Regions from separate parts of the Streptosporangium sp. NPDC004631 genome, predicted to be linked through region 2. Evidence: riboswitches for the same ligand, from Rfam matches in the RefSeq annotation. Region 2 holds a riboswitch; each other region holds the start of a gene.
The links. A riboswitch is a leader RNA that binds a small molecule or an ion and turns the genes downstream of it on or off. The one in region 2 is predicted to bind cobalamin.
Positions count from the first base shown of each region.

Region 1: it holds a riboswitch for cobalamin, as region 2 does, so the genes downstream of both, bluB (5,6-dimethylbenzimidazole synthase) here and cobN (cobaltochelatase subunit CobN) in region 2, are expected to answer to the same signal.
Region 3: it holds a riboswitch for cobalamin, as region 2 does, so the genes downstream of both, ACWEF2_RS10120 (ABC transporter substrate-binding protein) here and cobN (cobaltochelatase subunit CobN) in region 2, are expected to answer to the same signal.

Region 1 covers NZ_JBSGCR010000016.1:149,075-152,061, reverse strand. Annotated here, with positions in the region: gene ACWEF2_RS18465 (aldehyde dehydrogenase family protein) at 1-735, shown strand, start outside; cobalamin riboswitch at 850-1,045, shown strand; gene bluB (5,6-dimethylbenzimidazole synthase) at 1,082-1,702, shown strand; gene ACWEF2_RS18455 (hypothetical protein) at 1,870-2,238, opposite strand; gene ACWEF2_RS18450 (YciI family protein) at 2,535-2,933, shown strand; gene ACWEF2_RS18445 (RNA polymerase sigma factor) at 2,937-2,987, shown strand, end outside.
Region 2 covers NZ_JBSGCR010000001.1:348,650-351,636, forward strand. Annotated here, with positions in the region: gene cobN (cobaltochelatase subunit CobN) at 1-1,792, opposite strand, end outside; cobalamin riboswitch at 1,902-2,100, opposite strand; gene ACWEF2_RS01365 (precorrin-3B synthase) at 2,297-2,987, shown strand, end outside.
Region 3 covers NZ_JBSGCR010000007.1:217,100-220,086, forward strand. Annotated here, with positions in the region: gene ACWEF2_RS10115 (helix-turn-helix domain-containing protein) at 1-747, opposite strand, end outside; cobalamin riboswitch at 1,157-1,345, shown strand; gene ACWEF2_RS10120 (ABC transporter substrate-binding protein) at 1,502-2,506, shown strand; gene ACWEF2_RS10125 (FecCD family ABC transporter permease) at 2,503-2,987, shown strand, end outside.

The DNA.
Region 1 (2,987 bases), on a different contig from region 2:
GAGGCGGCGGGCGCGTCCCTCAAGCGGCTCTCGCTCGAACTCGGCGGAAAGACGCCGATGATCGTGTTCGACGACGCCGACCTCGACCGGGTGGTGCCCACCCTCGTCAAGGGGATCACCACGTTCAGCGGCCAGTTCTGCATGACGGGCAGCCGGATCCTGGTCCAGGCCGGAATCGCCGGCCAGGTCCGCGAGCGGCTGGCGAGCGCCCTGGAGAAGGTGGTCGTCGGTCCCGGTGACGATCCGGCAAGCGAGATGGGCCCGATGATCGACATGGCGAACGCGCGCCGCGTCGAGGCGATCATCGCGGACGCGGCACCGCACGCGGAGGTCATCGTGCGCGGCGGCCCGGTCGAGGACGGCCCGCTCAGCCGGGGCGCCTACCACCGCCCGTCCCTGCTCGGTGTCGACGACATCGACTCGCCGCTGATCCAGCGGGAGCTGTTCGGCCCCGTGGCGACGTTCGAGGTCTTCGACGACGAGGCCGACGCCGTCCGCCGCGCCAACGCGACCGAGTACGGCCTCGCCGCCTCGGTGTGGACGGCCAACGGCGACCGGGCCCTGCGGGTCGCCCGGGAACTGGAGGCGGGAACCGTGTGGTGCAACGCCTGGGCGGTCGTGCTGGACCAGTTCGAGGAGGGCGGGTTCAAGCAGAGCGGGCTGGGCCGGCTCAACGGTGTGCGCGGGCTGGAGGAGTTCCAGGAGATCAAGCACCTCGTACAGGTCAGCGGATAAGGGCCGCCGGATCCGGCGGGGTATCCCCACGCCCCGCCGGCCGGTCCGGCCCCGGACGGGGTACGGCCCGGCGACACCCGGACCGTACCCGCGAGCTGCGCTACAGTCGCGGGTGGCATGAACTGACGCGAGGTGCCTCCCCGGGGAGGAGAATCGGGAAGCCGGTGTGATTCCGGCACGGGCCCGCCGCGGTGATCGGGGAGCTGCCGTCCATGCACACGCGTGCGGCCACTGGCCTTCGGGCTGGGAAGGCGGACGGTGAAGGCGTAGATCCGAGAGTCCGAAGACCGGCCTCGCTCTCACCTGCCACCCGCCGAGGTGGCATGACGCAGCGGGAGCCTGCCCTGTGAACACCGACATCTATCACGTCATCCACCGCCGCCGTGACGTGCGGGCCCAGTTCAGCGGCGAGCCCGTCCCCGACGACGTCCTTGAGCGCGTGCTGGGCGCCGCACACGCGGCCCCCAGTGTGGGACTGTCCCAGCCGTGGGACTTCGTCCTGGTAAGGGACCGGGATACCCGTCAGGCCTTTCACGATCACGTCCAGCGGGAGCGAGCCGTCTTCGCGGCGTCCCTCACCGGGAGCGAGGCGGAGCGGTTCGCCCGGATAAAGATCGACGGGGTGCTGGAGTCGAGCCTGTCGGTGGTCGTCACCTACGACGCCGGGCGGGGCGGCCCCGCGGTCCTTGGCCGGCACGCCATCGCCGACGCCGGCCTGTACTCGGTCTGCCTGGCCATCCAGAACCTGTGGCTGGCCGCCACCGCCGAGAACATGGGGGTCGGCTGGGTGTCGTTCTACCGCGAACCGTTCGTACGGCGGCTGCTCGGCATCCCCGCTGAGATCCGCCCGGTGGCCTGGCTGTGCCTGGGGCCGGTCTTCCATGTCGAGGCGGTGCCCGACCTGGAGCGCCACGGGTGGCGCAGTCGCGTCGCGCTGCGCACCGCGGTTCATCACGAACGCTGGTGAGACGTCCGCCCCGGCCCGCTCCGCGGAGGGGATCCCGTACCGGCCACGGCGGCGACGCCACCCCCGTGGCCGGGCCCGGCGACGCCACTATCGGCGCGGATCCCAACCGCGATCTCGAACGGCCACGGAGTACCGGCGGGGAGGGGCCGGAGACTCTCGCGTCCGGACTACGGGATCGCCACGGTCACCGGCGAACCGGTCCCGGCGCACAACAGGCGCACGGCGTCGACGGACGCCCTCAGGGCGGCCAGCTCGCGGTCGACGTCCAGCCCTCCGGAGGAGGCATAGGTCTCGGTGACGGCCGTGCCGAGCACCGCGAGCGCCGAAGCGGTGTGCTCCATGGCCTGGCCGGCCTCCTCGTCCGCCGACTCGGCCGCCTCACGTACGGCCTTCTCCCCGTCGTAGGTGTGAATCTGCAGGACGATCGGGATGAGGTCACTGGCGATGGTCTCGTCGAGGTCGTACAGCGCCCGCTCGTACTGCACACAGGCCGCTCTGTTGCGCGGGCTGACACCGGTGCCGGGAGTGATGGGCAAGGGCTCCTGCGAACCGGAACATCCCGCCATAAGGGCAGTAAATAAGGCAAGTGGAGTGATTCTCCGCAAGATAGCTCCTGGCTACAAGGAAGGGGCGGAGAGTAGACGCCGGCCACCGAGGGCCGGTTGTCCGAACAGAGACACGGACCAGTCGCCATGGGGCGGAATTCTACGGCAACCGGAGTTCGAATGACTTTTTTCTCGTATCCTCGCGGGGATGTCGAGAATACGAGGGTCTGCTTCGACCTACACCCGAAAGCGCTGACGAGAGCGCACGAAGGTTGAGGAGCGCGAACATGAAGTACATGCTGCTGATGCAGTTCGGTCCGCAGAGCGGCCTCCCGCCGGTCGACACCTGGCCTCCGCAGGACCTCAAGGCCCACATCGCGTTCATGCACGAGGCGAACGGCAGACTCGTCGAGGCGGGGGAGTTCGTGGACGCGCAGGGGCTGGCCGATCCGGGACAGGCCAGGATCGTGCGGGCCGGTGACGGCGGCGCCCCCGTCGTCACCGACGGCCCCTACCCCGAGACCAAGGAGTTCCTGGTCGGCTACTGGATCGTCGACTGCGAGAGCCTGGAGCGGGCGATCGACCTCGCCGCGTACGTCTCGGCCGCGCCCGGGCCCGGCGGCAGGCCGCTGAACATGCCGATCGAGGTGCGCCAGGTGATGTCGGGCCCGCCCGAGGAGCTCTGACCGCTGAACACCCCGGCCGCCGACGACCTGCTGCGCGTACTGGCGCCGCAGGTC
Region 2 (2,987 bases):
TGGAGGCGTGCTCGTCGAGAAGCTGCTCCAGCCTGGCCATGTCCCCGTAGGTGTCGGCGCGGGCCATCGGCGGCACGAGGTGGTCCACCAGCGTGGCGTGCGCGCGGCGTTTGGCCTGGGTGCCCTCACCGGGGTCGTTGACCAGGAACGGATAGACGAGCGGCAGGTCTCCCAGCGCGGCGTCGGGGCCGCAGGAGGCCGACAGCCCGGTGGACTTGCCGGGCAGCCACTCCAGGTTGCCGTGCTTGCCCACGTGCACCACGGCGTGCGCGCCAAAGCCGTCGGACAGCCAGCGGTAGGCCGCCAGGTAGTGGTGGCTGGGCGGCAGGTCGGGGTCGTGGTAGATCGCGATGGGGTTCTCCCCGAACCCCCTGGGCGGCTGCACCATGACCACGACGTTCCCGGCGCGCAGCGCCGCCAGCACGATCTCGCCGTCCGGGTCGCGCGAGCGGTCCACGAACAGCTCGCCGGGGGCCGGCCCCCAGTGCCGCTCCATCCGCGAGCGCAGGTCCGCGGGGAGCGTGGCGTACCAGTCGCGGTACCGGCCGGCCGCGATGCGCACCGGGTTGCCGGCGAGCCGCTCCTCGGTGAGCCAGTCGGGGTCCTGGCCGCCGGCCGCGATCAGCGCGTGGATCAGCGCGTCGCCGTCCTGCTCGGTCACGCCGGGCAGCTCGCCCTCGGCGCCGACGCGGTAGCCGTGCTCGCGCATCGCGGCCAGCAGCCGCACCAGGCTGGCCGGGGTGTCCAGGCCGACCGCGTTGCCGATCCTGGAGTGCTTGGTGGGGTAGGCCGACAGCATCAGCACGATCCGCCGCTCGGCGGGCGGGACGTGCCGGAGCACGGCGTGCCCGACGGCGATGCCGGCCACCCGCGCGGCGCGCTCGGGGTCGGCCGCGTAGACGGTCAGCCCGTCCTCGTCGATCTCCTTGAAGGAGAAGGGGACCGTGATGATGCGCCCGTCGAACTCGGGGATGGCGACCTGGGTGGCCGCGTCGAGCGGGGACAGTCCGTCGTCGTTCCCCTCCCAGGACGCCCGGCTGCTCGTCAGGCAGAGGCCCTGGAGGATCGGCACGTCCAGCTCGGCGAGCGCGCCGACGTCCCACGCCTCGTCGTCCCCACCGGCCGACGCGGTGGCCGGGCGGGTACCGCCGGCGGCGAGCACGGTCACGACCAGGGCGTCCACCGTGCGCAGCGCCTCCAGCAGGCCGGGCTCCGCGCTGCGCAGCGAGGCGCAGTAGACGGGCAGCGCCCGGCCTCCGGCGTCCTCGACGGCCGAGCAGAGGGTCTCGACGAAGGCGGTGTTCCCGGAGACGTGGTGGGCCCGGTAGTAGAGCACCCCGACGACCGGCCCGTCCTCGCGGCGTGCCCGGCGCTCCAGCACGCCCCAGCCGGGCGTGGGTTCGGGCGGGGCGAACCCGTGACCGGTCAGCAGCAGGGTGTCCGACAGAAAGCGGTGCAGCTCGGCGAGGTTGGCCGGTCCGCCGTGGGCGAGGTAGGCGTGCGCCTCGGCACAGACCCCGCCCGGCACGGTGGACAGCTCCATCAGCTCGGCGTCCGGCGCCTGCTCGCCGCCGAGCACGACGACGGGCCGGGGCCCGGCGAGCAGGGCGTCCAGCCCCTCCTCCCAGGCACGGCGCCCGCCGAGCAGCCGGACCACGACCAGGTCGGCGCCCTCCACCAGGAGCGGCAGGTCCTCGGCGAGGAGCCTGGCGGGGTTGCCCAGCCGGTAGTCGGCGCCGCTCGCGCGGGCACTGAGCAGGTCGGTGTCGGAGGTCGAGAGCAGCAGGATCACGCGCCACGCTCCACGCGGGGCGGAGCGGTACGGCTCGGCGCCGCCAGGGGCGGACGGGGGAACGGCGAAAAACGCACGGGGCTTCCTCCCTCGGGGTCCTCGCCCCGGGTCGTCGTCGGCTACGACGGCTGGAGTCTCCTGGCTCCCGGATCGACGCTCCTCCCAGCCTTCCCGTCCGTCGCCGGACAGTGGCCTGGATGGGGTTCGCTCCCCGGTTACAGTGGCGGGACCGCGCCGGACTCACACCGGCTTCCTCCCTTTGCCGTCGCCAACGATGAGACTACGGCAGCGTCCTTCCGGCAGGAAACCGGTATGGGAGCCCGGTTCCCCGGCGGAGGAGGGGGGCCGTAGCGTGCCGCGGCGGCCGACGACGCCGCCGGAGGGTGCCGCCTGGGCGGCGGCCGCGGGCGGAAGACCTCGGGGGCAGGGCCTACCATCCTCAACGTGCAGATTGGCGACTTTTCCCGGCGATCGCGAGCCGACGCCTGCCCCGGAGCACTTCAGGTGCACGCCGCCGCCGACGGAGGGCTGGCGCGGATCAGGGTGCCCGGGGGCCGGTTGACGGCCTCCCGGCTCCGCGAGCTCGCCGGGGCCGCCGCCGGCTGTGGGAGCGGCGTCATCGAGCTGACCTCGCGGGCGAACGTCCAGGTGCGCGGGCTCGGCGACGGGGCGGAGACCGGTTTCGCGGCCCGGATGGCGACCGCCGGGCTGCTGCCCTCGCTCACCCACGAGCGGGTCCGCAACATCCTCGCCTCCCCGCTGACCGGCTGTGACGCGCGAGGGACACTCGACGCCGGCCCGCTGGTCGACGAGCTGGACCGGCGGCTGTGCGCCCGGCCGGGCCTCGCCGGACTGCCGGGGCGTTTCCTGTTCGCGCTGGACGACGGCCGGGGCGACGTGGCCTGGCTCGGCCCGGACGCCGGGATCCTGCCGACCGGCGCCGACGAGGCCGCCCTGATCCTGGCGGGTGCCGACAGCGGCCTGCGCGTGCCGGTGGGCTCGGCGGTGACCGCCCTGCTGGCCGCCGCCGAGGCGTTCCTGGCCGAGCCCGCCGCCGAGGGGGGGCGTGCCTGGCGGATCGGCGAACTGCCCGGCGGCGCCGAGCGGGTCGCGGCCCGGGTCCGCGCCGCCCTGCCGCGCTCCGCCGGTGGATCCGCCGGCGTGGTACCGTCCCCGGCCGCCGAGCGGCTGCGTG
Region 3 (2,987 bases), on a different contig from region 2:
TTCGTGCATCTCGGAGGTACGGCGAAGCGATTCGTTCCGGGCCTCGACCATAAGCTTCGCGGTGGTCAGTTCGGCCAGGGAGCGCCGGGTCTCCTCAAGCAGTGACGCCGACCGGATCGCGATCGCCGCATGGGCCGCGAGGGATCCGAGCAGGGACACCTCGTCGTGCGAGAAGGTCCGGGAATGACGGTCGGCGGCGAACAACACGCCGATGACCCGGGGGCCGAGGAGCAGGGGCACCCCGAGGATGGCCACAAGAGCGTCGTCCTCCACCTCGTTGTCCACCGCGTGCACGAACCGTGGATCGGCGAGGTAGTCGGCTGTCCACAGTGGTCTCGCGGTCTGCGCGACCACTCCACCCAGACCGGCGCCAAGGGACAGGCGGATCTCGTGGAACTCCTTGCCGATCGCGCCCTCGCTCACCCGCATGTAGGCGTCCCCGCGTTCGTCGTCAATGAGCATGAGGTAGGCGACGTCCGTGCCGAGGATGCTGCGGCCCCTGCGCACGATGGCCAGGAGGACGTCCTCAAGGTCCTGCAACGCCGACAGGTCGCCCGCTGTGTCGTAGAGGATCTCCAGGTTCCTCGCCCGCATCCGGAGACGATCGAGTTCGTTGCCCAACCGCCGCACCAGGTGCAGCGTCTCCTCGCTGAGCCGCGTCGACGCGGCCACGTGATCGATCGCGACCTGTATGTCTTGATCAGGGTCATCGCGGAGCAGGGCGTGGACGAGACCTGCCAGCGTCACAGGCGCTGCTTCCAGTGATTCCGTGGTGGGGGGATAACCGCTGGGAGACATGCCCAGACAGTACCTTTGCCATCGAGGCGATCTCAATGAGGTCAATTCAGATATTTAGCATCTGATTGGCACTTAGTTGGATAATCATGCACGATCGGATATGAATGATCCCCGTCGGTAGGCGTGGAGCCCCTATCGGATCCGAGGGCCGGGTCCCCTGTGGCGCGGCGGTGTCGCGCCGGGCGCGCTGACCGTCCTGTTCGCCCTCCGCGCCCGCGGTACGGACTCGGAGGCGGCGGAGCGCGAGGCCGTATGACGAGACGAGGAGACCCGGCCGGGGCGCGGACCCGGAGGTCGACGTCGGCGGGGTTCTCCGGCGGGAGTATGGAATTCGTGGTTTTGGCCGCCTGTGATCCTCTCTTTGCCTGTGAGACGATGTGGGGGTAGGCGACGGCGGATCGAGGAAACCGGTGTGAATCCGGTGCGGTCCCGCCACTGTGATCGGTGAGCGGATCCCGAACAGGCCACTGCCCGGATGATCGGGTGGGAAGGCCGGGACGAGCGTCGACCCGAGAGCCAGGAGACTCACGCGGTCGCCTCCTCGTAGAAATTGGGGCGGATCTCCCCAAGAGAGGAACGGTGATCGCCATGTCGCCCATCCGGCATGAGGTCCTTCGGGCTGCGCGCGTCATGAGCCTCCTTCGGTGATCCGGCCCCTCGCCCCGCTCATCGGGTTCAGCCCGTGGGTGAAAGGACCCCGTTCATGACGAGCCGACGCTCGCTTCCCCTCCTCCTGCTCCTCGCCTCCGCCCCGCTGGTGACCGGCTGCGGCGCCGGCACGCACCCCGGCGCCTCTCCTGCCGCGAGCTCGTCCTCCGCCGGTTCGGCCGTCGCGGGCTTCCCCCTCACCGTGACCAACTGCGGCGTGACGACCACCTTCCAGAGGCCACCGCGGCGGGCGGTGGCGCTCAACCAGCACGCCACCGAGATCATGCTCGCCCTGGGGCTGGAGAAGTCGATGGTGGCGACCGCCTACCTCGACGACAGGATCCTTCCCGAGTACGGGGCCGCCTACAGGGGGATCAAGGTGCTCGCCAAGGAGTACCCCTCCTACGAGGCGCTGCTGTCGGTCGAGCCCGACTTCGTCTACGGCGGGTTCAACAGCGCCTTCGACGAGAAAGAGGGGCGCGGCCGGGCCGTCCTGGCCAGGGCCGGGATCAACTCCCACGTCAACGTCGAAGGATGCCCGACCGGCCCGGTGACCGTGACCCGGGCCGAGGACGAGATCCGGGCGATCGGCGGGATCTTCGGTGTGCCCGACCGCGCCGAGCGGCAGATCACCGCGATGCGCGGTGTGCTGGACGGCGTCAAGAAGAAGATCGACGGGGCCGGCCCGGTCAAGGTGTTCGTCTACGACAGCGGCGAAAAGACCGCTTTCACCGCGGGCGGAGCCGGTATCGGCAACGAGATGATCAAGCTGGCCGGTGGGACGAACCTGTTCGGCGACCTTCCCAAGTCCTTCGGAGACGTCTCCTTCGAGCAGGTCGCGGAGCGGGCACCCGACGTGATCGTCATCTATGACTACGGCGACGAGCCCCTGGAGGGCAAGAAGAGGTTCCTGCTCGCCAACCCGGCGCTCAAGGACGTACCCGCGATCAAAAACCGGCGGTTCGCGGTGCTGCCGCTGTCGTCGGCGGTGCTCGGCGTGCGGGTGCCCTCCGGTGTGGAGTCGCTGGCCCGTCAGATCCACCCGGACCGCTTCGCGTGACCAAGATCGCCACCTTCCGGGCGCCGACGGTCACGGCCGCCGGTGGCCGCGGGCGTGTGCCGTACACGCTGGTCCTGGCGGCGCTCGCGGTCGCCGTGGCGATGGCCGCCACGGCAGGGATCGCGGTCGGCTCGGTGCGCCTGCCGCTCGGTGAGGTGTGGGCCGTCCTGCTGCACCGGCTGTACGCGCCTCTGGCCGAGCCCACCTGGACGCCGGTCAGGGAGACGATCGTGATGGACGTCCGGGTCCCTCGCATCCTGCTCTGCGGCGTGGTGGGCGCGGGGCTTTCGGTGTGCGGGATGGCCCTGCAGGCGCTGGTGCGCAATCCGCTGGCCGATCCGATGCTGCTCGGGGTGTCCTCGGGCGCGACGGTCGGCGCGGTCGTCGTCATGGTCTTCAACATCTCGCTGTTCGGTGCGTTCTCGCTGCCGCTGGCCGCCTTCGCCGGCGCTTTCCTGGCGCTCGTGCTGGTCTACTTCCT